DNA from 2 places in the Spirosoma endbachense genome. Region 1 is predicted to be linked to the other one. Evidence: riboswitches for the same ligand, from Rfam matches in the RefSeq annotation. Region 1 holds a riboswitch; the other holds the start of a gene.
The links. A riboswitch is a leader RNA that binds a small molecule or an ion and turns the genes downstream of it on or off. The one in region 1 is predicted to bind cobalamin.
Positions count from the first base shown of each region.

Region 2: another riboswitch for cobalamin. It lies ahead of metE (5-methyltetrahydropteroyltriglutamate--homocysteine S-methyltransferase); the one in region 1 lies ahead of GJR95_RS39155 (TonB-dependent receptor plug domain-containing protein).

Region 1 covers NZ_CP045997.1:9,717,359-9,729,926, reverse strand. The annotation lists gene GJR95_RS39155 (TonB-dependent receptor plug domain-containing protein) at 1-995, opposite strand, end outside; cobalamin riboswitch at 1,145-1,334, opposite strand; gene GJR95_RS39150 (M16 family metallopeptidase) at 1,455-2,831, opposite strand; gene GJR95_RS39145 (M16 family metallopeptidase) at 2,916-4,259, opposite strand; gene GJR95_RS39140 (GH92 family glycosyl hydrolase) at 4,441-6,729, shown strand; gene GJR95_RS39135 (ABC transporter permease) at 6,810-9,521, opposite strand; gene GJR95_RS39130 (FtsX-like permease family protein) at 9,581-12,280, opposite strand; gene GJR95_RS39125 (ABC transporter permease) at 12,340-12,568, opposite strand, start outside.
Region 2 covers NZ_CP045997.1:9,852,912-9,865,479, reverse strand. The annotation lists gene GJR95_RS39685 (cation diffusion facilitator family transporter) at 73-1,008, opposite strand; gene GJR95_RS39680 (TonB-dependent receptor) at 1,011-3,212, opposite strand; gene GJR95_RS39675 (DUF6660 family protein) at 3,284-3,610, opposite strand; cobalamin riboswitch at 3,746-3,961, shown strand; gene metE (5-methyltetrahydropteroyltriglutamate--homocysteine S-methyltransferase) at 4,122-6,449, shown strand; gene GJR95_RS39665 (PAS domain-containing protein) at 6,501-7,028, shown strand; gene GJR95_RS39660 (cysteine-rich CWC family protein) at 7,006-7,254, shown strand; gene GJR95_RS39655 (acyl-CoA thioesterase) at 7,244-7,645, shown strand; gene GJR95_RS39650 (hypothetical protein) at 7,673-7,984, shown strand; gene GJR95_RS39645 (GTP-binding protein) at 8,121-9,392, shown strand; gene GJR95_RS39640 (ZIP family metal transporter) at 9,593-10,348, shown strand; gene GJR95_RS39635 (hypothetical protein) at 10,352-10,804, opposite strand; gene GJR95_RS39630 (hypothetical protein) at 10,972-11,349, shown strand; gene GJR95_RS39625 (TonB-dependent receptor) at 11,539-12,568, shown strand, end outside.

The DNA of each region.
Region 1 (12,568 bases):
TCCTGGGATGAATAGCGTTCAGAAGCGCCCGGCTCAACTTTTGTTGAATCGTTTTTATACGTTCGGCGACTGTCGCTAAGGCCATAATTGATCATCAATCGGCCATGTTTGTGTTTATATTCCAGACCAGTAGCCAATCGCTTAAACTGGTTCTTATAGGTATAATCTTTTTCGTCGGCGAAAGCACCATTGTCAATGTCGGCCGTATAGCCCGTTGTCATGCCCTGTAATTTCCAGCTCAGGCGCGATGTCAATTGTAGGGTCAGATTGGCCAGTAGCGCATTCTGTTTATAGCCGTCGTTGTCAAAATTCTGATTACCAGTACGGTCGGTAGCCGCCGAAAACCCGTCTGAAGACAGCCGCGTGTATTGGACGTTATAGGAAAGTCGGCTTGTCTGACCGCTCACGCCAACCGTTCCCCGGAAGGTATTATACGTCCCGTAATTGACCGAAGCCGTTACGCCAACCGGTTTGTTGCCAACGGCATTGCTACCTGCCCGTTTCGTGAAAATATTGATTACACCAGCCACCGCATCGGACCCATAACTGGTTGACTGCGCTCCCCGTAGAATTTCGATCCGGTCGCATTCTCCAACCGTAAGCAGATTCAGGTCAAATGTGTTGGCTGTTCCGGACGGGTCATAAACGGGCAGGCCATCCAACAGAATCAGCGTATTCCCGGCCGAAGCGCCCCGCAGATAAATGTCAGGATTGGTGCCTAATGGACCATTAGAACCCACAATTTGGAGACCGGCCTGCCGGGAGAGCAGTTCACTAACCGATTGCGTGGCGTAACGTTGTAGCACCGAATCTGACAATACCGTAACGACTTTACCGGTTTGCGAGAGTTTTTGCTCGATCTTGTTGGCCGTAACCGTTACGGCATCCAACTGAAGCGACCGCGCTGTAGACGATGGAGGTGTTTCCTGACCCAATGCAGGCAGACAGGATACGGCCAGACAGGCCGATAATAAAGTAATGATTTTGCTCATCATTAATCAGCTAAACTGAGATTAAGTAATGAGCTGTCGGAAACTGAAATAAAAGACAAACAGCACTTTTGGCCCGTTTGTGACCGTACAGGTGATCAGACCACCCAACCGAAACATGTCTTTCATCCCCGGCTTTTTACCCGAAAGCTCGAATCATGAATTCGTTTGAGGCAGGTCTTCTGGCTCGTTCTACCAACAAGGCCTTCCCGTCGAGAGACAGTGGCTTTTATCTTGCTGGCTGGTCACTAGAACTTACAGCTACGGGAATAGCCCCGGATTTACACCGGTGTTCCCTTTTAATCACCCTTTCTGATTGGGTAAACCTTAAACGCGGGGCAAAGATAGAGAAATTGAATGGAAAGTAGGCAGTAGGAAGTCTTCAGTAGGCAGTGAGCAGTCTACAGTTACCGCGCTCTGAATATCTGCCTACCGTAGACTGCCAACTGCTCACTGCCTACTTTCTTAAAATCCGTCGGCTTTTATTTCCTTCTCCGTGATGGTTCCGTATTTTTTTACCTTTTCCCGAATCGTGTCGGCTTTACCAATGAGTACGAATTGAAGGTTTGTTTTAGGAAAATACTGGTCAATGATTTGCCGGGTTTTGGCTACGGTCAGCCCGTCGACGTTCTTCTGGAAGTTGTTGATAAACGACTCATCGAAACCAAGACTGAACATATCCGTCAGCAGATTCGCTAGTTCACTGGCCGATTCGTAGCGGGGTGGAAAGTCGGCTTTTACGTAGTTTTTCGCCGAAAGGAGTGTTTTTTCGTCAATACCCGTTCGATGCAAACTGTCCAGAACCTGGAGGGCCATGTCTATTGCCTCGGTGGTAGTGCTGACCTTTGTAAACGTCGAAATGGCAAACGTGCCACTGTTGCGGAAGGTACCGAACCGGCTTCCAGCTCCGTAGGTAAGGCCAGAATTAACGCGCAGTGCGTCGTTTAGCCAGGAGGTAAATCGACCGCCCAGAATTGTGTTGACAACTGTAACCGGAATGAAGTCGGGGTTATTTTGCGTAATGCCTTTCCCGCCAATCAGAAACGTTGTTTCGCGGGCGTCGTCTTTATTGACCAGCAACACCCGGTTCTTATCGAACGCAACCGTCGGTTCGGTTAGTTTGAGCGATGAAGCAGCCGCTGTTTTCCAGTTGCCAAACAGGTCGGTTATCAGTTTTTTCATCGCCACCGTGTTGAAATCGCCTACTATAGCAATGGCGGCCCGATCGGCAGTATAATTCTTCTGATAAAACTGTTTGGCATCGATGGCCGTAATGGCCGACACGGCCGTTGGCGTTCCCGTAATGGGATTTGCATACGGATGACCCTCATATACAAACCGATTGAAATACGAGTTGATCACCCCTCGTGGACTCTCTTTCTGCTGGGTTAACTGGAGGAGTTGGCGTTGTTTGTATTTGTCAAATTCGCCCTGATCAAACGTTGGTTTCGTAATAACATCCTGAATGATGTCGAATAGTAAATCCTGATCTTTTACGGCAAACGAAGCCGTCAGTTTGGCCACTTCCTTACTGCCATACGTATCGATACTGGCTCCAACGTATTCGGTTTTTTCTTCGAGTTGCGCTTTGGTATATTTTGAACTGCCAAACAACAGTGCATCGGCGGTCATATTGGACAGGCCATATCGATTTCCATCCTGAATCGCCCCGGCATCGAACACCGCCGAAACGTTGATGAGTGGCACCTCATGTTGCTCCATCAGATAGATGGTCAGGCCGTTTTTGAGCTTGAATTTCTGGTAGGGCGGCACTTTAAACGTCTGCGCCAGCGACGTGCCCGCCGTCAGCAGGGCTATAAAAATAAAGGCTATTGGTCTCATTCGTAAAGTCTTTAGGGTAACACAGTACAGCATCTTGAGCACAATCTTTCGGTTGAACTCGTTGTTGCTCTGTGTTTATAAAAATCAATTGTTTTTCGCCGGATTAGCTTTTGGTTCTGGCAATAGATAGCCTACCGTACGATTCCGGGCGGTCAGATACGTTTTGGCTACGCGCTGCACATCTTCTTTGGTCACTTTTTCGTAAAGGGCCGGGGCTTCGTACAGCTTTTTATAATCGCCAAAAAACAGCTCGTAGGTGCCGAGGGAGTTGGCCTTGCCATTGATGCTTTCCATCGTTCGGTAAAACTCCATCAGCTTCTGATTTTTCAGTTTCTGTAGTTCAACATCCGTTATGCCATCCTTAATAACCTTGTCGATTTGGTTCAGTACTGACCGCTCCAGTTGTTCCGCTGAGATGTTACTGGCGGCAATGGCGTAGACTGAAAAGAGATTCGGATCGAATGACTCACCGAAGTTTGAAAACGCCCGCGACGCAATCGTCGAATCCAGAACGAGTGATTTGACCAGCCGGGATGAGTTTCCTGAACTCAGGACACCGCTTAGCAGGTCAATTGCATAATAGTCGGGGTGGCGACTTTCGGGCGTGTGGTAAGCCAACAGAATATTGGGTGTAGCTACGTCTTTGTAGGTCGTGGCACGCCGTTCGCCATTTTGTGGGGGTTCAACGGTGCGCAGGCTGTCGGGCAGTTTCTGAGCTGGAATGGGTTCGATGTATTGTTCTGCCAGCTTTTTTACCTGAGCTGCCGTTACATCACCGACCACAACAGCCACTGCGTTGTTGGGGGAATAATACATTTTGAAATACTTCTCCAGATCGGCCTGCGTCCACTTTTTGATGTCGGACTCAAAGCCAATGACCGGAAACATATAAGGGTGCTCGGCAAAAGCTACCGACTGAACCAGTTCACTAATGACTCGGTAGTTACTGTTTTCCAGGCCGGTACTTCGTTCTGATAAAACAACACCCCGTTCGCTCTGTACCATCTTAGGATCAATGGCCAGATCGCGGATACGGTCTGATTCGAGATCGAAAATTGTTTCGAGTGCACCGCTCTGAAACCAGTCGGTGTAAACCGTTGTATTTTCGGTAGTATACGCATTGTTCGAGCCGCCATTGGCTTCCATAACCCGGTCGAACTGTTTGGGACCGTATTTTTTAGCCCCATTGAACATCATGTGCTCAAAAAAATGCGATAGGCCCGTAATGCCGTGAACCTCATTTCGGGAGCCTACTTTCCAGAAGGTGTAGAAGTTGGCATTAGGGATAGAATGGTCTTCGAGCACCATGAATTTCATGCCGTTTTTGAGCGTAAACGTCTGCACGTCTTCTGGCTTGGGCTTGTTCTGCGCCAGCGCAACACCCACCAGGAGTGTCAACCCAGCGAGTAGCCCGATTCGTTTGTTCATGAGAATGGTTTTAATTGGTAAATGCTAAAAATAACACCGGTGGGGCGTAATACAAAAGCGGTTACAAAATGGAACCATTAAGTGGTAGTAATTGGCGTAGTTTGGGTGATTTAGTATGCGTTTATCTAACTTTTCGTACCTTTTAGCCCCTGTTTATCGCAACTGTGCATATCCTCAAAAAATGACAAAAGTTAGCCTTACGATCCTCTTTCAACTCCTCTTATCACTCTCTTTTGCGCAGCAAAATCTGGTTCCTTACGTCCATCCGTTAATTGGCACCGAAAAGATGGGACATACGTTTCCGGGCGCTACTGTACCATTCGGAGCGGTTCAGTTAAGCCCAGATTCGGATACGCTGTCTTACGAATTCAACGGAAAGTATAACGGGGCTGTTTATAAATACTGTGCGGGCTACAAATACGAAGACAAAACGATTGTTGGGTTTAGCCATACACATTTTAGTGGCACAGGGCACTCCGATCTGGGCGATTTTCTGATCATGCCGACACAGGGAGCTTTGCAGCTCAATCCGGGCGTGGCTTCAGATCCGAAGAGTGGTTATCGGTCTGCGTTTTCGCACACCAATGAAGTGGCAGAAGCGGGCTATTATAAAGTCAAACTGGATGACCATGCGATTGTGGCCGAATTAACCGCGTCCAGTCGGGTTGGCTTTCATCAGTACACGTTTCCCAAATCCAACCAGTCGCATATCATCCTGGATCTTACCCACGGCATTTACAATTATGAAGATAAAGTTGTCTGGACGTACGTGCGGGTCGTAAACGATACATTGATAACGGGTTACCGGCAAACCAACGGCTGGGCACGTACCCGAACCGTCTATTTTGCTCTGTCGTTCTCAAAACCATTTAAATCATACGGCCAGAAAAATCTGGATAAAGCGCAGGTGTACAAAGGGTTCTGGCGGAAATTCGATCAGACCCGGAATTTTCCCGAAATAGCAGGCAAACGGATACGGATGTATTTTGATTTCGACACGGAAGAGGGCGAGAAAGTAAAATTAAAAATGGCCCTGTCGCCGGTAAGTCAGGAAAACGCGCTGGCCAACATGCGGGCCGAAATCCCACACTGGAACTTTGAGCAGGCAAAAACAACAGCGCAGGCCGACTGGAATCGGGAATTAAACAAAATCCAGATCGATGCGTCGGAAACCGATAAAGTGAATTTCTATACGTCACTCTATCACTCGTTCATTAATCCGACAACCTACATGGACGTGAATGGCCAGTACAAAGGGCTTGATCAGGGCGTTCATCAGGCAACCGGATTTACGAATTACACCACGTTTTCATTGTGGGATACCTACCGGGCGCTGCATCCTTTTTTCAACCTTATTCAGCCGTCCCGCAACAACGACATGGTACAATCCATGTTGAACCATTACGACCAGAGTACGCTGAAAATGTTGCCCATCTGGTCGCACTATGCCAACGATAACTGGTGCATGAGCGGTTATCATAGTGTGTCGGTGCTGGCCGATGCAGTGGTCAAAGGGGCTTACAGTGGCGATGCACAAAAAGCACTGGACGCCTGTATTGCGACTTCGAACCATCGCAGTTATGAAGGAATTGGCGAGTACATTGATCGGGGCTACGTACCATCGGCTTCCAGCGGCACTTCCGTATCGAATACGCTCGAGTATGCCTATGATGACTGGTGTATTGCGCAGTTGGCAAAGAAACTAAACCGGCAGGACGTATACGAAACCTACCTGAAACGTTCCGAAAGCTGGCAAAATGTTTTCGATAAGTCGATTGGCTTCATGCGCCCCCGGTTGGCCGATGGTTCGTTTAAGAAAGAATTTGACGTCTATAAAACAGACGGTCAGGGATTTATTGAAGGGAACTCCTGGAATTTCAGCTTTTTCGTGCCGCAAAATCCTACCTCGCTGATCCAGTACATGGGCGGCCCTAAAAAGTTTTCTGCCCGGCTCGATACACTTTTTTCGATGCACTTACCAGACGAGTTTTTCGCCGAAACCGAAGACATTACCCGTGAAGGCATAATTGGTGGCTACATTCATGGGAATGAACCAGCCCACCATATTGCCTACCTGTACAACTGGGCCGGTCAGCCCTGGAAAACGCAGGAACGGGTACGCATGATTCTCAACATGCAGTATAAATCGACGCCCGATGGCCTGGGTGGCAATGACGATTGTGGCCAGATGAGTGCCTGGTATATGTTTTCAAGCATGGGTTTTTATCCGGTGGCACCCGGTTCAGAAGACTACTCGTTGGGTAGTCCTTCGGTTAAGAGCGCCCGTCTGAATCTGGAAAATGGCAAGACATTTACCATCGAAGCCATCAATCAGGGCGATAAGAATGTGTATGTGCAGAAGGTGTTGCTAAATGGCAAACTGCTCACCCAGCCAACGATCACCCATACTGACATTATGAAAGGCGGTACGTTAACCTTCTATATGACTGCTAAACCGGTGAAGAAATAAACTAAATCCTCCAATCAGGAAAGAGTAACTAGAAAGGGATGTTCCAGCTTTCTAGTTGCTCTTTCCTGATTGGCGAAAGCCTACTCCGCCCGTAAGCTTTTCGCGGGATTCATCAGGGCCGCTTTGAGACTTTGGAAGCTGATCGTTACCAGCGTAATAGCCACGGCTACCAACCCGGCCAGTACAAATACCCACCACTCAATATCGACCTTGTAGGCGAAATCCTGCAACCATTTGTTCATCGCCCACCACGCAATCGGAGAGGCAATAATCAACGAAATCAGCACTAATTTCAGGAAGTCCTGGGACAATAGCGCAACAATGCTCGAAACGGATGCGCCCAGTACCTTCCGAACCCCAATTTCTTTGGTCCGTTGTTCGGCCGTGAAGGTGGCCAGTCCGAATAAACCCATACACGAAATCAGGATTGCAATCGCTGTTGCCAGATTGACAAGCTGGGCCGTTTTCTGCTCTTTCTCATAAAGTTTGGCGATGGAATCATCCAGAAATGAGTAATCAAACTTATTGTCGGGATATACCTCATTCCACTGTTTCTCAATACTCGCCAGCGTCGTTTTTAAATTATCGATCTGGCGGCCTTTTGTAGCCAGTTTGACCCCAATATTCTGCGCCTGCCGGGGCATATAACTAATAAATACAGCCCCGATTTTCTCGTGAAACGATTGCTCATGAAAATCGGCCACGACACCAACGATTGGATATTGTCTTCCTTGAAAATCAATGAGTTGATTGACGGCATCGGCTGGTTTTTTGAAACCCAGCGCTTTAGCATAGGAGGCATTGATGACCATTTCGCGTAGTGAATCGCTTTTATGATAGTTTCGCCCGGCCAGCAAGTGGAGTTGATACAACGGAATAAAATTCTCGTCGCCAACCTTAGCCGACACATCCATCTCCACTTCTTTCTTGCCCCGGTATTTGAGTTTGGTTACCATAAAGCTCTGACCCATTGGCGGAAACCATTGCATCGTTACCCGGTCAACATCGGCCAGTTGTTTGATCTTTTGGGCCAGTACCCGACTTTTATCGTCGTGGAGTGTATGTACGTCAATAATGGCATCTGTTGAAAAACCGAGGTCTTTATTGCGCATAAAACTAAGCTGACGACCAACGATCAACGTTCCGATAATAAATGCCAGCGAAATCGTGAACTGAAACACAATCAGGCCTTTGCGCAGATACCCTTTCTGACCCCCCTTGAGCGCGCTTTGCCCTTTTAGCGTTAGCGCAGGCAGGTACGAAGACAGCATCCAAGACGGATAAAATCCGGCCAGCAACGACGTAATGACAATAAGCCCCGTCAGGAAAAGCAAGGTCTGGAGACTGATGAGGTTGAACGTTAAGCCAGTGGGCGTCAGCGACTGCATAACCGAAAGAATAGGCCCGACGATCAGCAATGCAATGAGGACCGCCATACAGGTTAACAGGGCTGTTTCGCTGAGAAACTGAAAAATCAGGCTCGTTCGGCTACCGCCCATCACTTTCCGAATGCCAATTTCTTTAGCGCGCTGGATGGATTGAGCCGTCGATAGATTGATAAAGTTAATGGCTGCAATCAGCAGAATAAACGCAGCCACGGCCATCAGTCCATACAAGGTCGGCAAGTGTGCTTTTCGGGAATAATTATCCTGGTAATTTTCATTGAAATGCAGGTCGGATAGCGGTTGTAAAGCCGGCCAGAATTTCATTTCCTTTGCAAAATGCTGTTTCGAAAATTGGTGGAATAGGGGTGTTAGTTGAGCGGGCGTTGTGCCTTGAGGAAGTTTGACGAAAGCCTGCGACGCCGACCAGTTGTCATTCCATTCATCGAGATTGATCTCACCCTTTAACTTGCTGGCCCGTATCGTTGCCATCGAAATAAAATCGGTGAATGTAAAGTCGGTTGGCTGTTTCCAATCCTTCACGATACCCGCTACACTGACCCGTACCGAATCCCGATAAATCACATCCTTGCCCATGATTTGAGCAAGTGGTAAATCACCAAAATAGTTACGCGCCTTTTGTTCCGATAACACCACCTTTAGGGGTTCGTTCAGGGCTGTTTTGGGATTGCCAGCCAGCCACTCATAGCTGAAAATGTCGAAATACTGGGGGTCAACAACCACAATATCAGCGGTTCCGCCGGTTTGTCTTCTGCTTTCGAAATGCTTTGGCTTTTCGTTCCCATCGGGCACAAGAACATCTGTTTCAATGTTGTGAAAAGCCGCAACCGTTTCCAGCCCCGCAATCTCTTTTCGGACAGCAGCCGGAACGGCATTCGGAATGAAACCAACGGAGTGTTTTTCGTCAGTTGCGTTATATTTTACATCACCGACCAGCCTGTAAATTCGCTCCTGGTCGGGATGGAATGAATCATAGCTTAGTTCATAGTTGGTGATCAGGTAAATGACCAAACAGGCCGTTATGCCCAGTGTGAGACCAAATAGGTTGATTAGCGTACTGACTTTGTGCTTCGTCAGATTGCGGAATGCGATTTTAAAGAAATTGCGTAGCATGACAGGACTTGCGAAAAAAGGTGACGGATATTCAGTTGGTTTACGCTTTATGGCGAAGGGTAGTCCAGAGCGGGGTTTTAGAAATCCCAACACTTCCCTGCCATATTGCCGCCGGGCCGAGGTAAGCCCAAACAGGCGGCAATTCCGCTCAAAGCGCTCCTGCAAATCGCCCTCCAGCTCCTCCAGCAAATGGGGAGCACTGAACCATTCCAGGAGCCGATTGGCCCAGCGGGGCGGTCTGACCGGTCCGTCGGCGCGGTTTCGGGGAGTGTTCATAGGAGCGAATGACTGATGGAAAGCAATGGATTGATTGGCAATGCTAAGTGCGCTGTTTTTTAGTCTGACCGCAGGGAGGTAACCGGATTCATCAGGGCCGCTTTGATGCTTTGAAAGCTTACCGTCAGTAGGGTTATCGCAATAGCTACCAAACCGGATACGGCAAAAATCCACCAGGAAATCTCAGCCCGATACGTATATTTCTGAATCCAGTTACCCATGAAATAGTAAGCAATCGGTATTGCGATAAAAAGCGAAATGAATACCAGGACGACAAAATCTTTTGACAGAAGCCGCCATAAATTAAAAACAGATGCACCCAATACTTTCCGAATGCCGATTTCTTTGGTGCGTTGTTCGGCAATGAACGATGACAGGCCGAAAAGACCTAAACAGCTAATGAAAATGGCCAGTACGGCAAACAAGGAGGCCAGTTTGCCGATTCGGTCCTCGGCGGCAAATTTCAGCGCGTATTCCTGATCCGCAAATTTGTACTCGAAGGGGGCCGTCGGAATTAGCTTTTTAAATACCGCTTCAATTTTAGGTAAAGCTTCGTTTGCACTTGCATTGGGATCGATTTTGATGTGTATCCAGTTCGTTCCTCCGTGTGCTCTAATCATAAAAATGGTAGGCGATATGGGCTCATAAGGTGACTCCATCACCATATCTTTGACAACCCCTAAAATGCGATAATGCATCAGTTCCCGCTCCTGAAATTTCCAGCTAACTGCTTCACCAACTGGATTTTCCAATTCCATGTATTTGGCGGCTGCTTCATTGATGACCATTCCTGATGAATCCGACATGAATTCTCTCGAAAAATCGCGCCCCTTGACAAATTGCCAACCTACGGTTTTTCCATATTCCGGTGTTACGACCAACGTGCCAAAGCTGTCTTTAAAGGAGGGGTTTTTCCCTTTCCATGTAAACCCGTCGTTTCCCGACCAAACTTCGGTGACTCTGCCCATCGATTCAGACATTTCGGCTACAACACCCGTCCGTCTTAACTCACTTCTGAGTAGTTCATGTTTGCCGTAAAAATCGCCTGATTTCATTTCTACCATCAACAGGCCATCCCGCGAATAACCGACCGGCCGATTTTTAGCAAACTGAATCTGGCGAAAAACAATGATGGTGCCGATAATCAGCGTAACAGAAACCGTGAACTGTAAAACCACCAACACTTTGCGGGGCATAGAGGCAAAACGACCGATGATCACAGTTCCTTTGAGTACGTTGATCGGCTGGAAAGAAGACAGATACAGGGCCGGATAGCTTCCTGCCAGAATTCCTGTGAAGCTGATAAAGAGTAAACCAGCTATCCAGAACCATTGGTTGGTCCAGGGAATGGTCATTTGCTTGGCAGCCAGATCGTTGAACCAGGGCAGAGAAATCGTAGTCAGCAAAATGGCTAGTACGAAGGCCAGAATGACCACTAAAAATGACTCGCTAAAAAACTGATTCACCAACTGCATCCGTACCGAACCGACCGCTTTGCGAATACCGACTTCTTTGGCGCGTTTTTCGGAGCGGGCCGTACTCAGATTCATGAAGTTAATGCAGGCCAGCAGCAACACAAAGGCGCCGATTATACTGATTAACCAGACCATTTGCATCGGCCCGTTGTCGAGGGCTCCTCGTTTGTAATTATGCAAATGCCAGTCGCGCATGGGAAGCAGAAAGACTTCCGGGGCTCGTTTGGCCTCTTCCGCAAAATTGGTAAGGTTTTTCAGCTCAGCATCTTTGATGTCGGCAGAGACTTTCTCAAAATCAGTGTCTGGATTGATTTCAGCGTAGATTTTAAGGAAATGATTTTGCCAATCCGTCATGGCCCGTTCTTTTATCCAGGGATTGTCGGATACCCACAAATCGAACGGCGCCAGAAATTTGACCTGATTGAATTGCGTATTCAACGGCAAATCTTCATACACACCCGTGACCTTTACGTCGAGTTTATTATTGATTTTCATGAGCTGATTTACGGGGTCAGTATCCCCAAAAAGTGCTTTGGAAGTCGATTCGGAAAGCAGGATCGAATGCGGGTCCTGTAAGCCTGATCGGGTACCATAAATCATCTTCAGCGTTAGCATTTCGGGTGCCGCGGCTTCCATGAATAGCCCCTTCCGTGACACTTGCCTTTGGCCCGCCGACAGAACATTGTCAACATCCCACGATGCTTCAACAATGTGTTTAAAGTTGGCTTTATAGTTTCTTTTTAACTCCGTAATCAATGGGTATTGTAACGACGAATTAATCCCGACGCCATTTTTTCCATATTCACGCGATCTTACCTGAGCGATATGGTCGTAATTCTGATGATACGTATTGAACGATAGCTCATCCCATATCCAAAGCCCATTCAGCATAGCCACGGCCATGCCGGTTGCCAGACCAAAGATGTTGATGAACGAATAACCTTTGTTTCGGGCGAGGTTTCGCCAGGCGATTGTCATATAGTTGCGTATCATAACAGGGCTGAATAAGGAATAAGAAGAATAAGTATCAACACGGTGAACGGTCGGTTTTCGTTTCAGGAAAAAGGGTAATCCGGCACGTGGTCTGAAAAAACCAATCACCTCCCACCCATATTGTCGCCGGGCTGACTGAACTCCAAACAGGCGGCAATTCCGCTCAAAGCGCTCCTGCAAATCGCCCTCCAGCTCCTCCAGCAAATGGGGAGCACAGAACCATTCCAGGAGCCGATTGGCCCAGCGGGGCGGTCTGACCGGTCCGTCGGCGCGGTTTCGGGGGGTGTTCATAGGAGCGAATGACTGATGGAAAGCAATGGATTGATTGGCAATGCTAAGTGCGCTGTTTTTTAGTCTGACCGCAGGGAGGTAACCGGATTCATCAGGGCCGCTTTGATGCTTTGAAAGCTCACCGTCAGCAAGGCCGTGCCCAGTGCCAGCAAACCAGCCAGCGCAAATACCCACCACTCAATATCGACCTTGTAGGCAAAATCGTGCAGCCATTGGGTCATGCCATACCAGGCGATGGGTGTTGCAATCAGAATGGCAACTAATATCAATTGTAGAAAATCTTTGGAA
Region 2 (12,568 bases), 140 kb from region 1:
GTTCGGGTCGCTAAAATGGCTTGTCAGCACCAGAAAAGGGGATGAATTTTCCAGTACATCAAGTCATTTATCTCAGCAATCTTCGGCTCCACAGTCAGCCTCTGTGGTTACCTCTGTTTCGAGCGTGGCATGGCCAATATTACGGTGTAATAACCGATGACGAACATCAGCTTTGAGAGCCGTTTCGGCACTGTCGGACAGGCCGGGTTGTAAGACAAGGTGAGCTGTAAGCGCATTTTCGGTCGTACTCATAGCCCATACATGGACGTGATGTACATCGCGCACACCGGCAACCGTCCGCAGATCGGCCAGCACAGCGGGTAGGTCGATATCGGCCGGAACGCCATCGAGCGAGAGCCGCAAACTATCATTGAGCAGCCCCCAGGTCGAACCCAGAATGACGGCAGCGACGGCCAGCCCGATAGCCGGATCGAGCCAGACCCAGCCGGTATAACTGATGATAACACCAGCTATGACTACGCCAAGCGACACCAACGCGTCGGCCGCCAGGTGCAGATAAGCGCCTTTTACGTTCAGGTCGTGGTCTTTATCGCGGAAGAACAACAGCGCCGAGGATGCATTGATGAGGATACCAAATCCGGCGACCCAGGCAACAGGACCACCGGCTACCGGCTCCGGGTGCTTGAAACGCTGGATACTTTCCCACAAAATAGCCCCGATCGTAACCAGCAGGATGACAGCGTTGGTCAATGAAGCCAATACTGTGCTTTTCCGATAGCCATAGGTGAAACTCGGTGTTTGCCGAACACGTGCGAGCCGAAAGGCCAACAGCGAAAGGAGCAAACTGGCCACATCACTCAGATTATGTCCTGCATCAGCAATCAGTGCCAGTGAATTGTAGTAGAATCCCATAGCGAATTCAACCACTACATAAACCGAATTCAGCACCGCCCCGATAATCAACGCCCGGTTGACGGATGTCAGAACCGTGGGGCCGTGGTTATGGCCTGCGTGACTATGGGCAGAGTCGTGGAGATCGTGAGCCATGCTTATAATTTCAGTTTAATACCTCCGTTGATGATTCGGCCATCGGTTGGGGCATAAATATCCGTAACAAATGTTGGCTGCGTTGGCGTACCATGAACCAACGGTTCAAAACGCGATTGCCGGACATCCAGGAAGTTCTCGAAATTAATAAAAATGCTCCCAAAGGACCATTTCCGTTCGATCATATAGCCCATCGTCCAGTATGAGCGCGTAATGGTGCCATCCGTTCGTTGTTGTTGACCAGAATAAAACGCTTCAAATCCGGTTTTTAGCTTGTCTGTCTCGTAGAGCGTTGTAAAGTAAAGCCGGTGTTTGGCCGTTAATGGAATCATACCCGTCAGGTTATCGTATCGGCGCTGGGTGTCAATAAATGAATAGCCTAAAAACGCATGAATGTCATGATAGACCAATCGAACATTCGTTTCGAAACCTCGCGTGTTGAGGTGACCTGCGGCCGTGCGAAAGGCATAACCATCAGTCTGGGGGCTCAACACCGTCAGGCGATTCAATTGCGTATAGAAGAACAACTGATTGATCGATAGTGTGGTTTCGTTTCCTAGCTCTGTGCGGTAATTAATATCCCAGTTCAGACCGATGGATGATTCGGTCTGGTTGCTCTGGATAGAGCGCAAGTTGACTCCCCGGAACGATAACCGTTCGGCATCTTCCGTAAATAGGGTCGGGGCTTTGTAGCCTAATCCGCCACCCAACCGGCTCGACCAGTGTTCTGTAGCGCGGTAGAGCAATGAAAAGCGGGGCAATAAAAATGCCTTTGGTGAATCTGAATCGGTCGTTCCGCCAACACGTGTGGTAACGACGTCTCCGCGTAGACCCGTTTCCAGGCTCAAGTGTTCCGAGAGCGTAAGCGTATTCTGCACGAACACACCGGCAATGCTCTGTCGATAGACGGAGGGGTCGGTGAAGGTCGATTGAGGGCTGTTGTCGCGAAAACTATCGGTCCAGACATTTAAACCCACAATCCAGTCTGATTTTGGCTGATGTTTAAAGTAACTGAGTTCAGTGAACGATGAATGTTGCTGACCATCGAACCGGTAATCGGGCAGGACAATGGCCCGGTTAAAGCGGCTGTAACTGTTTTTTACGGTCAGCACCGCGTCACTGGTAAATCGCTTTTCCAGCCGGAATTGCGTCGCTAACCGTCGTGAATCATTGGCCTCCGTATAGCCCGTTGCCGATTCATTCCGGATGATTGGCAGATAACCGCCCGTACGCTGTTCATTTGACCAGATTAGCCCCGCCGATACAGTCATGGTGGCGTTTGGATACCAGAATAGTTTGGGTTGCAGGGTAGTTCGGGCCGTTTGGGGCAGATCAGAAAACTGGTCGTGGTTCGGGTCGAAAGCACGTTGCAGATTGCGGGTAGCATAGAGCGTAATCCCAATTTTATCGTTTCGCTGGGCATAATACCCATTCAGATCCAGGCCCAGCGCCGACGTGCCGTTGATCAGGAATGACAGGTCGCGTTGACGAGTCGGTTCTTTCGTAACCAGATTGACCAGCCCCGCAATAGCTCCACTGCCATATAACGTAGACTGACAGCCTTTTACCACTTCCACCTGTTTCAGGTTGAGGGGCGGCACCTGCATCAGACTCAATCCACTCGAAAAACCGCTGTAAAGTGGTAAACCATCCTGCAACAGTTGCGTGTAGCGACCATCGAGTCCCTGAATCCGGAAGGTTGCATTGGCCGACATAACCGATGTCTGTTGTACCTGAATGCCCGGACTTTCACGCAAAATCACGGCGATATTGGCGGGTTGCATGTTGGCTTTTTCATCGAGTTCTTCGGCATCAATAACCTCAACGCGAGTCGGTTCATCGGCTACCGTTCGACCGCTTCGGGTGGATGAAACGGTAACCTCTTCCAGTGCTTCTTCGGAGGTTTCGAGCGCAAAACGAATTGTATCGCTAATGGGTAAATTAATTGTTTGCGTAACAGACAGGAAACTCACCGCCGATGCCCTGATTTTATAAGGGCCAGCAGTTGGTAGCCGGAGCTGGGCGTTTCCGGCAGTATCGGTAACCGCGCCGTTTGTGGTGCCGATGATCAGGACAGTAGCACCGGGTATCGGTTGGTTTGTGGTCGCATGGCGCACCGTAATGTGTAAGGTATCCTGCCCCTGAGAAGCCGTGTTTCGGAAAACGGCTGCCAAAAGCAATAGGAATAGAAAAACGTTTTTCATTCTGTAGGATGAATACAATGGAACAATTCAGCCAATGGATGATTGGCCGTGAAGAAATCCATGAAAAACGGTTACAATTTGGGCGGCTGCCAGACGGACTGAATCACATCCGCATGATTGGGAGACTGATAGGCAAAAAACTGACGGATGGGGAAAATGGTCGTCAGCTTAACGGACAGGCTGTAGCTGAAAATCCGGGGAATGGAAAAGCCAGCACAGGTTGCGCAGTGGCAGAATGGGCTACATGGCGCTTTGTGCCCATGATCAGGATCGTCGGTCGAATGAGGAGTTGCGGTGTTAGAGGCTATACGTTCGTGCGCATGGCAGTCGGCATCCGGACAGGGGAGACCCGCCAGCAACAACAGCCAAAACGAAAAAAGGTATACGACCAACTTCATAAGCATAAATGTAAAGCATGAGTTAATGCAACAGGTAGTCAAAAACGTTAATAGAAGCAGATAGGGGGCATTTTGTTGATTTATTCCTTGTTTTTACCGGGCTAATCCAGTTAGTTTGCCCCAACGTTCTTTGTTTTCCGTCAAACAGGCTATGGTTTTCCTGAGAGCTTCAGGAAATTAAAAAGGAATCGTGTGAGAATCACGAGCAGACGTTGCTACTGTCAGTGACCGTTAGAAAAGGGTTTGCCCTCGATGTCCATTGTTCCAACAGCGGTTCGCCGTTGTGAAGGGATGAGAAGGACGGCAAATACCGTCACAAGCCAGGAGACTTGCCTTAGCCCTGCTGATTGCGCCTACACGCTATTAGGCTTCATCAAGATTGACCGCTTCTTCTTTTCTCTTCTTTCGGTGGGGATGGGTGTGGTGTGTCGTGTTGATAAAGTCCTGGTAATGTGATAGACGTATGGAGTTCGGCAACGAACGCGATCAATCATTTTTATCAATTAACAACATGATCGCACACAACCTCGGCTATCCACGAATCGGTAGCCACCGCGAACTCAAAAGGGCCTGTGAACAGTTCTGGGCCGACAAAATCACACGTCAGCAATTGCAGGAAATCGGTCGGCGCATCCGACAGGACAACTGGCTGACCCAACAGCAGGCTGGCATTACGCTGGTTCCCTGCAACGACTTCTCGTTCTACGATCAGGTACTGGATATGTCCCTGACCGTTGGAGCTATTCCGAAGCGGTTTCAGCCGCTGCTCGACCGGCCCGACGTTGACCGGCTGACGCTTTACTTTGCCATGGCGCGCGGGTATCAGCAGGATGGTCTGGACCTGAAAGCGATGGAAATGACCAAGTGGTTCGATACCAATTATCATTACATCGTTCCGGAATTTACGGTCGATCAATCGTTTGAGCTCTTCTCCGATGCGATTTTTGCCGAATTTGACGAAGCCCGACAAACGCTCGGCACAACGCCAAAACCCGTATTGATCGGCCCCGTATCGTATCTGCTTTTAGGTAAAGAAAAGGAATCTGGTTTCGATCGGCTGGATTTACTGGATCGGTTGTTGCCCGTTTATGAACAGGTGTTGACCAGCCTTCAGGCGCTGGGAGCTGATTGGATTCAAATCGATGAGCCCTGTCTGTCACTCGATCTGACCGATCGGCAGCGGGAAGCTTTTGCTGTAACGTATAATCGACTCAAAGGGCAGTTTCCCCAACTTAAATTCCTGCTGGCCTCCTACTTCGAATGCTATGGGGCTAATCTGAATCTGGTGGTTCAACTGCCCGTCGATGCCCTGCATCTTGATCTGGTCCGGTGTCCAAGCCAGCTGGAAGACTTATTAAAAACCGATTTCGTCAATCAACAGACCCGTTTGTCATTGGGTATGGTAGATGGGCGTACGATCTGGATCAATGATCTGGAAAATTCGCTGACTATGATTCAGCGAGCAGCCGATGCGATAGGAGCCGAGCGCCTGTTACTTGCGCCATCCTGTTCATTACTGCATGTTCCCTGTGATCTGAATTCAGAAACCAATGGAAAGAGCCTGACGCCCGAAATAAAGCAGTGGCTGGCTTTCGCCCGGCAAAAGCTGGATGAGGTTTCGACATTGGTTACGCTGTTCCGGGAACCGAATAACGGGCAGGCAACAGAAGCCCTGGTCGCCAATCAGGCCGCGTTGGTCGCCCGCCGACAGTCACCGCTTATCAACCGCCCAACCGTGCAGGCTCGTCTGGCATTACTGACGGATCAGGATGCCCGTCGTCATGGAACGTTTGCCCAGCGTCAGGCTCTGCAACATGATCGGCTCAAATTGCCATTATACCCAACAACGACGATTGGGTCGTTTCCGCAGACTGAAGCGGTTCGGGCCAACCGCGCTAAATTCAAGAAAGGTGACAGGACACTGGAGCAGTACGAAGACTTTATTCGAACCGAAACTGAGCAGGCGATTCGCTGGCAGGAAGAAATCGGACTGGATGTACTGGTTCATGGTGAGTTTGAGCGGAACGATATGGTCGAATATTTCGGCGAGCTACTCGATGGATTCGCGTTCAGTGAAAACGGATGGGTACAGAGCTATGGCTCACGCTGCGTGAAACCACCAATCATTTACGGCGATGTGCATCGGCCCGCGCCAATGACCGTACGCTGGTCGCAATATGCCCAGTCGTTGACCAGTAAGCCGCTTAAAGGAATGCTCACTGGGCCAGTTACCATTCTGCAATGGTCGTTCGTGCGCGACGATCAGCCGCGTCGGGATACCTGTCTGCAAATTGCGCTGGCTATTCACGATGAGGTTGTCGATCTGGAAGCGGCTGGTATTGGCGTTATTCAGATTGACGAACCTGCTCTGCGGGAAGGACTTCCGCTGCGCCGGGAGAACTGGGCCGCTTATCTGGCCTGGGCGGTTATGGCTTTTCGGGTGGCGGCTTCGGGGGTTCAGGATCATACGCAGATCCATACGCATATGTGCTATGCCGAGTTCAACGATATTATTGGTGCGATTGCCGAACTGGACGCCGATGTGATCACCATTGAAACGTCCCGATCACAGATGGAACTGCTGGACGCGTTCGGAAAATTTGCTTATCCCAACGAAATAGGCCCCGGTGTTTATGACATTCATAGCCCTCGTGTGCCAACGGTTGACGAAATGGTTGAGCTCTTACAAAAGGCAGCAACTGTTTTGCCCGCCCGTAATTTGTGGGTGAATCCAGACTGTGGATTGAAAACGCGCCGGTGGTCAGAAACAGCCGATGCGCTGAAAAATATGGTTCAGGCTGCCCAAACAGCCCGCGATTTAGTTACAGAGACAGTGTAACTAGTCATGGCCTTCTGTCCAAACGGGCAGAAGGCCTTAATCGCCCATATTATGGATTTTTGCGGACCATACGACAAACAAGTAGCGAACACCTATCGAGTAACCCAGATCACACCGTTGTGGGGTGGTTGGGAGTTCAGACAGAATCCGGCATTATCAACTGGTACAGCGGGTTGGCTGGCGTTGGCGAAAACGTATGATTGGGAGCTGTCAGCGCCAGTCCGTCGTGATTTGATAAGTGGTGACTGGGCCATTGTTATAACGGATACGTCGCAGATTATTCGCTATGTAAATAACCAATTCGAGCGAATGACGGGTTACAAAAACCACGAAGCAACGGGCCGTCGACCTGATTTTTTGCAGGGAGTCAAGACCGATCCTTCATCGAGGCAGCGGATCAGGAAGGCGATTGACCAGCAGAAAATCGTTGACGAACGAATACTGAATTATCGCAAAGATCAGACAGCATACTGGTGTCATATCATTATTCGCCCCATCGTTAATCGACAGAAACAAGTAGTTAATTTTGTTGCCTTTGAACAGGAAATTGAATCAAATGACCGCTATAGCCATCAATAAACATGAGCATACGACTTGCCCTCGCTGTCAACGCTCTTTCGAGTGCCGCGTGGGTAGTATCAACCTGTGCCAGTGTCAGACACTGACGCTAACCGACGACCAGCGACAGTATATCAATTCGCTGTATCAGGGATGCCTGTGCGCAGCTTGTTTGCATGTACTTCGATCGGAATATAATCAACTTAACCACCAGAAGAAAGTAAATCAGCTGCTGCATGGGCATTGACAAAACAACCGCCATTGCGGATCGAATTTCAGCGGCCGAAACGCGCATATTTAAAGCTGTATTTCCCAGTACGACGAACCATTACGACACGCTCTTTGGCGGTACTGCCATGCAATTAATGGATGAAGTTGCCTTTATCGCGGCTACCCGGTTTGCTCGTAAGCGCATGGTTACCGTATCGTCCGATAAAATCAATTTTACGAAGTCCATTCCGGCGGGTACCATTATTGAACTCGTCGGCCGGGTTGATTATGTTGGCAATACCAGCATCCGAATCGCCGTCGAGATTTATGTCGAAGAGATGTACTCGATGGAACGTCACCAGGCCATTCACGGTACGTTTACGTTCGTTGCGCTGGATGAAGATAAAAAACCAATCCGCATTTTGTAAAACAGGCGATACCGGCAAACGGAGCTTATGAATTATAAAGCCATTACAACCCTCAAGAAAGCGGATACGGAGGGGCGAGTGCCCCAGCACACACTGGATCAATACATTCGTAGTGAACTTTCTCAACAGTTAATCAAAGCCCTGACACCCCATTTGCCGATTAATAGCAACCGGCAAACTCAAGTGGAGGGCACGGTCGATTTTACCACGGAGCTAATTTTTCTGCAACCGCACCAGTGGGAGCAGCTTAAAGAATCGTTGACTGGTAGCCTGAATTCGTTGTTACCTGAACAGCAATTCGTTATTCGACAACTTATCGATGAAGTTGAGAAACAATAGACAGGATAGCTTCCCTTATGATTTCGTAGCCATTGACCAGACTCGATAAGCAATCATTTATCGTTGGGGAGAAGGCTTGGTTATTTTCTTTTTGCAACATTGTTGCAAAAAGAAAAATAGTCTTTAGATTTGCCACATGGCAAGTCAAACTACTGTTGCAACGGCGGGCAAGCCCGTCGATAATCGTTTACCGGTTACGGTATTGAGTGGTTTTCTGGGAGCCGGAAAAACAACACTCCTCAATCATGTACTTCATAACCGGCAGGGTTTAAAAGTAGCCGTGATTGTCAATGACATGAGCGAAGTTAACGTCGATGCAGCGCTCGTCAGGCAAGAAGGTATGCTCTCGCGCACAGAAGAAAAACTGGTCGAAATGTCGAATGGCTGTATCTGCTGCACGCTGCGCGAGGATTTAATGATTGAGGTCGAAAAATTGGCGACGGAGGGCCGATTCGATTATCTGCTGATTGAGTCGTCGGGCATTTCGGAGCCATTGCCTGTAGCACAGACCTTCACCTTTCAATCTGATAGTTCGATAGACGAAGACAATAGGGTCGATCTGTCGCGCTTTGCCCGCCTTGACACTCTGGTAACGGTGGTCGATGCGTTCAATTTTTCCCGCGATTTCGGCAGTATCGATACTGTATATGATCGTAAACTGAATGAAGACACGGCAGATACCCGAACGATTGTCAATCTGCTGACCGACCAGATCGAGTTTGCCGATGTCGTTATCCTGAACAAAACAGATCTGTTGAGCCGCTATCAGGTAGGTGAGCTGAACGCTATTCTGCAAAAACTGAACCCTAAAGCCAGACTTATTGAAAGCCAGTTCAGCAAGGTCGATCCGACCGAAATTCTGAACACGGGCCGATTTGATTTCGACGAAGTATCACAATCAGCAGGCTGGATTCAGGAGATACAGAATCAGAAAAGCGGCAAAGGTCATACCCCTGAAACCGACGAATACGGGATCTCATCGTTTGTTTTCCGCGACCGGCGACCATTTCATCCGATGCGCTTCTGGCACTATCTGAGTGCGGATTTCCCGGCAGGTATTCTCCGAAGTAAAGGATTGTTCTGGTTGGCTTCCCGACCGGATGATGCGCTGAATTTTAGTCAGGCTGGTGGCAGCCTGCGAGCCGAATCGGCCGGTGTGTGGTGGGTGTCGATGCCTTTTTCTCAACGTATCCAGTACGGGTCATTTCTGGAAAATCGGCAATCTATAGAATCTGGCTGGCACAAACGCTTCGGCGATCGGCAGAACGAACTGGTCATCATTGGGCAGGATTTGCACCCGGAAAAAATCACAAAAGAGTTGCAGGATTGTCTATGTACTGAATTGGAAATGAGGCATATGGAAATCGGTGGCGTTTTTGGCGATCCCTTTCCAAGGGGTAGTGAATAATGAAAGATGGCTGCTGGAAAATGGATAGCAGGTGGCAATACGGATACATTCTTTATCAATAAATCTTTTGTTGCGGGAGGGTGAGTGTCTAACGGCTTCACTTGATGGTTGGGCATTCGTGCGATTGGGTACTTTCGTGATTGCCAAGCACTCCCCTCCGGCCAAAATAAATCGTACGGATTATAATACTGACAGCCCACTTGATTCGATGGGAAATCTGGGGGCAAAGCAGTCTGGCAGGTTTGGCGGTTTGTGGTGTTGCCCTGGTTGGGGGATTCGCTTACCTGATTCCGTCCGTTGTGTTGCGTCAATGGTTGCCCCTGTTCATCAGTTTATCGACGGGGGTGTTGTTGGGGGACGCGTTTCTGCACCTGCTACCCGAATCACTCGAGCGAATTGGTAACGTTCAGCTTGTTTTGCTGGAAGTGCTGGCAGGCATCTTTCTCTTTTTTAATCTTGAAAAGCTGATCCGGTGGCGTCATGACCAACGTCTGACAACAGGCGCTGTAGTAAAGCCGTTAATTTCCATGAATTTGCTGGGGGATTCCCTGCATAACTTCCTTGATGGAACGCTCATTGCAGGTAGTTTTTTAGTTAGCCCAACGGCTGGCTGGGCCACAACCGCGGGGTTGCTATTGCACGAATTGCCGCAGGAAGTGGGCGATGTCGGTACGTTGCTCTATGGTGGTTTTAGCATCCGTCGGGCAGTAGTTTATAATTTGCTATCGGCTCTAACATGCCTCTTGGGAATCAGTACCGTACTTCTTGCCGGACTATGGTTCGAAGCGTATCTGATTTATCTAATGCCGGTAGCAGCAGGTGGATTCATCTATGTGGCTTCCAGCGATTTAATACCTGAATTACATCGTTCCAATCAATCCGGTATGTCGTGGTTTCAGAGCCTGTTCGTGCTGATGGGCATTGGGCTGATGCTGTGGCTAGCCTCACTCGAATGACGGTTACTGTATGCTTTTGGCTTGTTCCATAGCCTGTTGGGTTTGTTGCTGAATTTGTTTGATGTTCGTCAGAAATGCCTGTTGTAGATCGCGCATCTGGTCGGCAGGAAGATCTTTGGTGTCGCTGTTATGATGATGGTGGTGGCCTTTATCATGCTCGTGATGATGCTCATGCTTCATGCCGGGCACTTCTACCAGATTTTCCTCCCACTGCTCAAATGCCGTTTTCAAACTATCGAGCGATTGGGCCGTGATTTTTGCCTCAGGGGTCATTTTTTTAATAAGCACAGTACGTACCGAGTCAATCTCATCAATCAGAGGTTCTACCTGTTCCTGTACGTTGATCGCTTCATTATGAAATGTTGCAGCTTCATTCAGTATGGACTGGTCGGCGTCAGTTTTCCCGGAGCAGGCAGCTAAAGATAATGCCAGGCAGAAAAGAATAAAGTTGCGCATAAGTGGGTAGTTTTTTAGGCAAAGATATAAATTTATGCAACAATGTTGCGTTTATGTCGAATTGTTCAGTATTCCCTATATAAATGGTTGGGTGTTGAGCGGAGAGTATAAACTTTCTCCGGTTAAAATAACCGGACCAAAGCGATCACACTCTATCTTTGTTCGCCATGAAAAACGTGCTGGTCTTTGTTCTCCTCATTGCAACGCTGCTGCCAACGGTCAGCCAGTGGGGAACCATTGCGTATTATCATGCCAACAGGGACTACATCGCCCGTGTTTTGTGCGAAAACCGGGATAAGCCTCAACTTCACTGCGATGGCCAATGCTATCTGGCTAAGCAATTGAAAGCCCAACAGGACAAACAGGATAAGGAAACCACCGAACGGGTTCAAACTACCCCCGTTTTGCAGTTGTTCTTTGAGGCTAGTCAACCGTTTGCGTTTAGCCCGTTCTGGACGCAGTCCCTGCCAATGAATTTCTTCGAGTATACTTTTTCAATCGCACTGGCCCCGTTGATGGGGTTCTTTCGTCCTCCGCGGTTTTAAGTCAAGCCGTTTATCTATCTACGTATCTGGAGTAATTGCTATCGTCCAGGCGCAGGAGCTATCCTCGTCCGTGGACTCTGGCCGTTTCTAAGGCGAACCTTACTAAGCGGCATTTCAGGGCTTCATGCCCGTAGCCTTACTTATTTGCTTGACTTAAACTAACTTCTCGTGATAACCTATAAATTGCTCATGGCCATTGGCTTATGGGTTGCAGCTGCCTGCATGGCAACTGCTCAATCCACCTGTCAGGGGTTGATTTTTGACGCTCAAACCAAAGAACCCATACCCGGTGTAACCCTGATTGCTCCCGATGGGAAATCTGGCGTCGTTACCGATGCGAACGGACGGTTCTCACTGACTCCCACTGTTAACGAGGTCATTGTGTCGGCTGTAGGGTATCGCCGACAACGAGTGACATTAACGCCCAATCAGTCAGTACACCTTGCTCTTGAACCAGCCGTTGAAGACTTGCAGACGGTCGTGGTAACGGGCAATCGGGAAGCCGCGTTGCGTACCGAAACACCGATTGCTATTTCGAAGCTGTCGCCCAGACTAATCGAAGAGACAAAGCCAACCAGTATTTATGAGGTGATCAACAAGACACCGGGCGTACTGATGGTTAACCTGAACAATGAGCAGCATATGATGGCGATTCGGCAGCCGATGACCACCAATGCGTATTTCCTGTACCTGGAAGATGGCGTTCCGATTCGGCCAATGGGCGTGTTCAATCACAACGCCTTGCTCGAATTGAATCAATTTACGGTTAGCTCCATTGAGGTAGTTAAGGGACCGGTATCCTCAATTTATGGGCCAGAGGCCGTGGGGGGAGCCGTAAACTTCATCACCCAACGCCCAACTGCCGTGCCAACGGCCCGCGTGGGCATCCAGTTCGACCAGTGGGGATATCAGCGGCTTCAATTTGGCACGGGAGTCCAACGGGGCAAATTGGGTATTTATCTGGGAGGGTTTGTGTCCCGGCAGCGTGATTCGTGGCTGGCCAGCTCTGACTACGACAAGTCCTCGTATTTTGCCCGGCTCGACTATGCGTTTACACCCCGTACGCGCCTGACGGGGACGCTCTCCTACAATAACTACAATTCGCAGACTAGTGGCAGCGTCGATAGTACCGCGTTTTTTGCCCGTCAGTACGTTAGCACAACTGATTTTACCTATCGGAAAACGTTCTCGCTGCGTAGTCGCCTGACACTCGAACAGG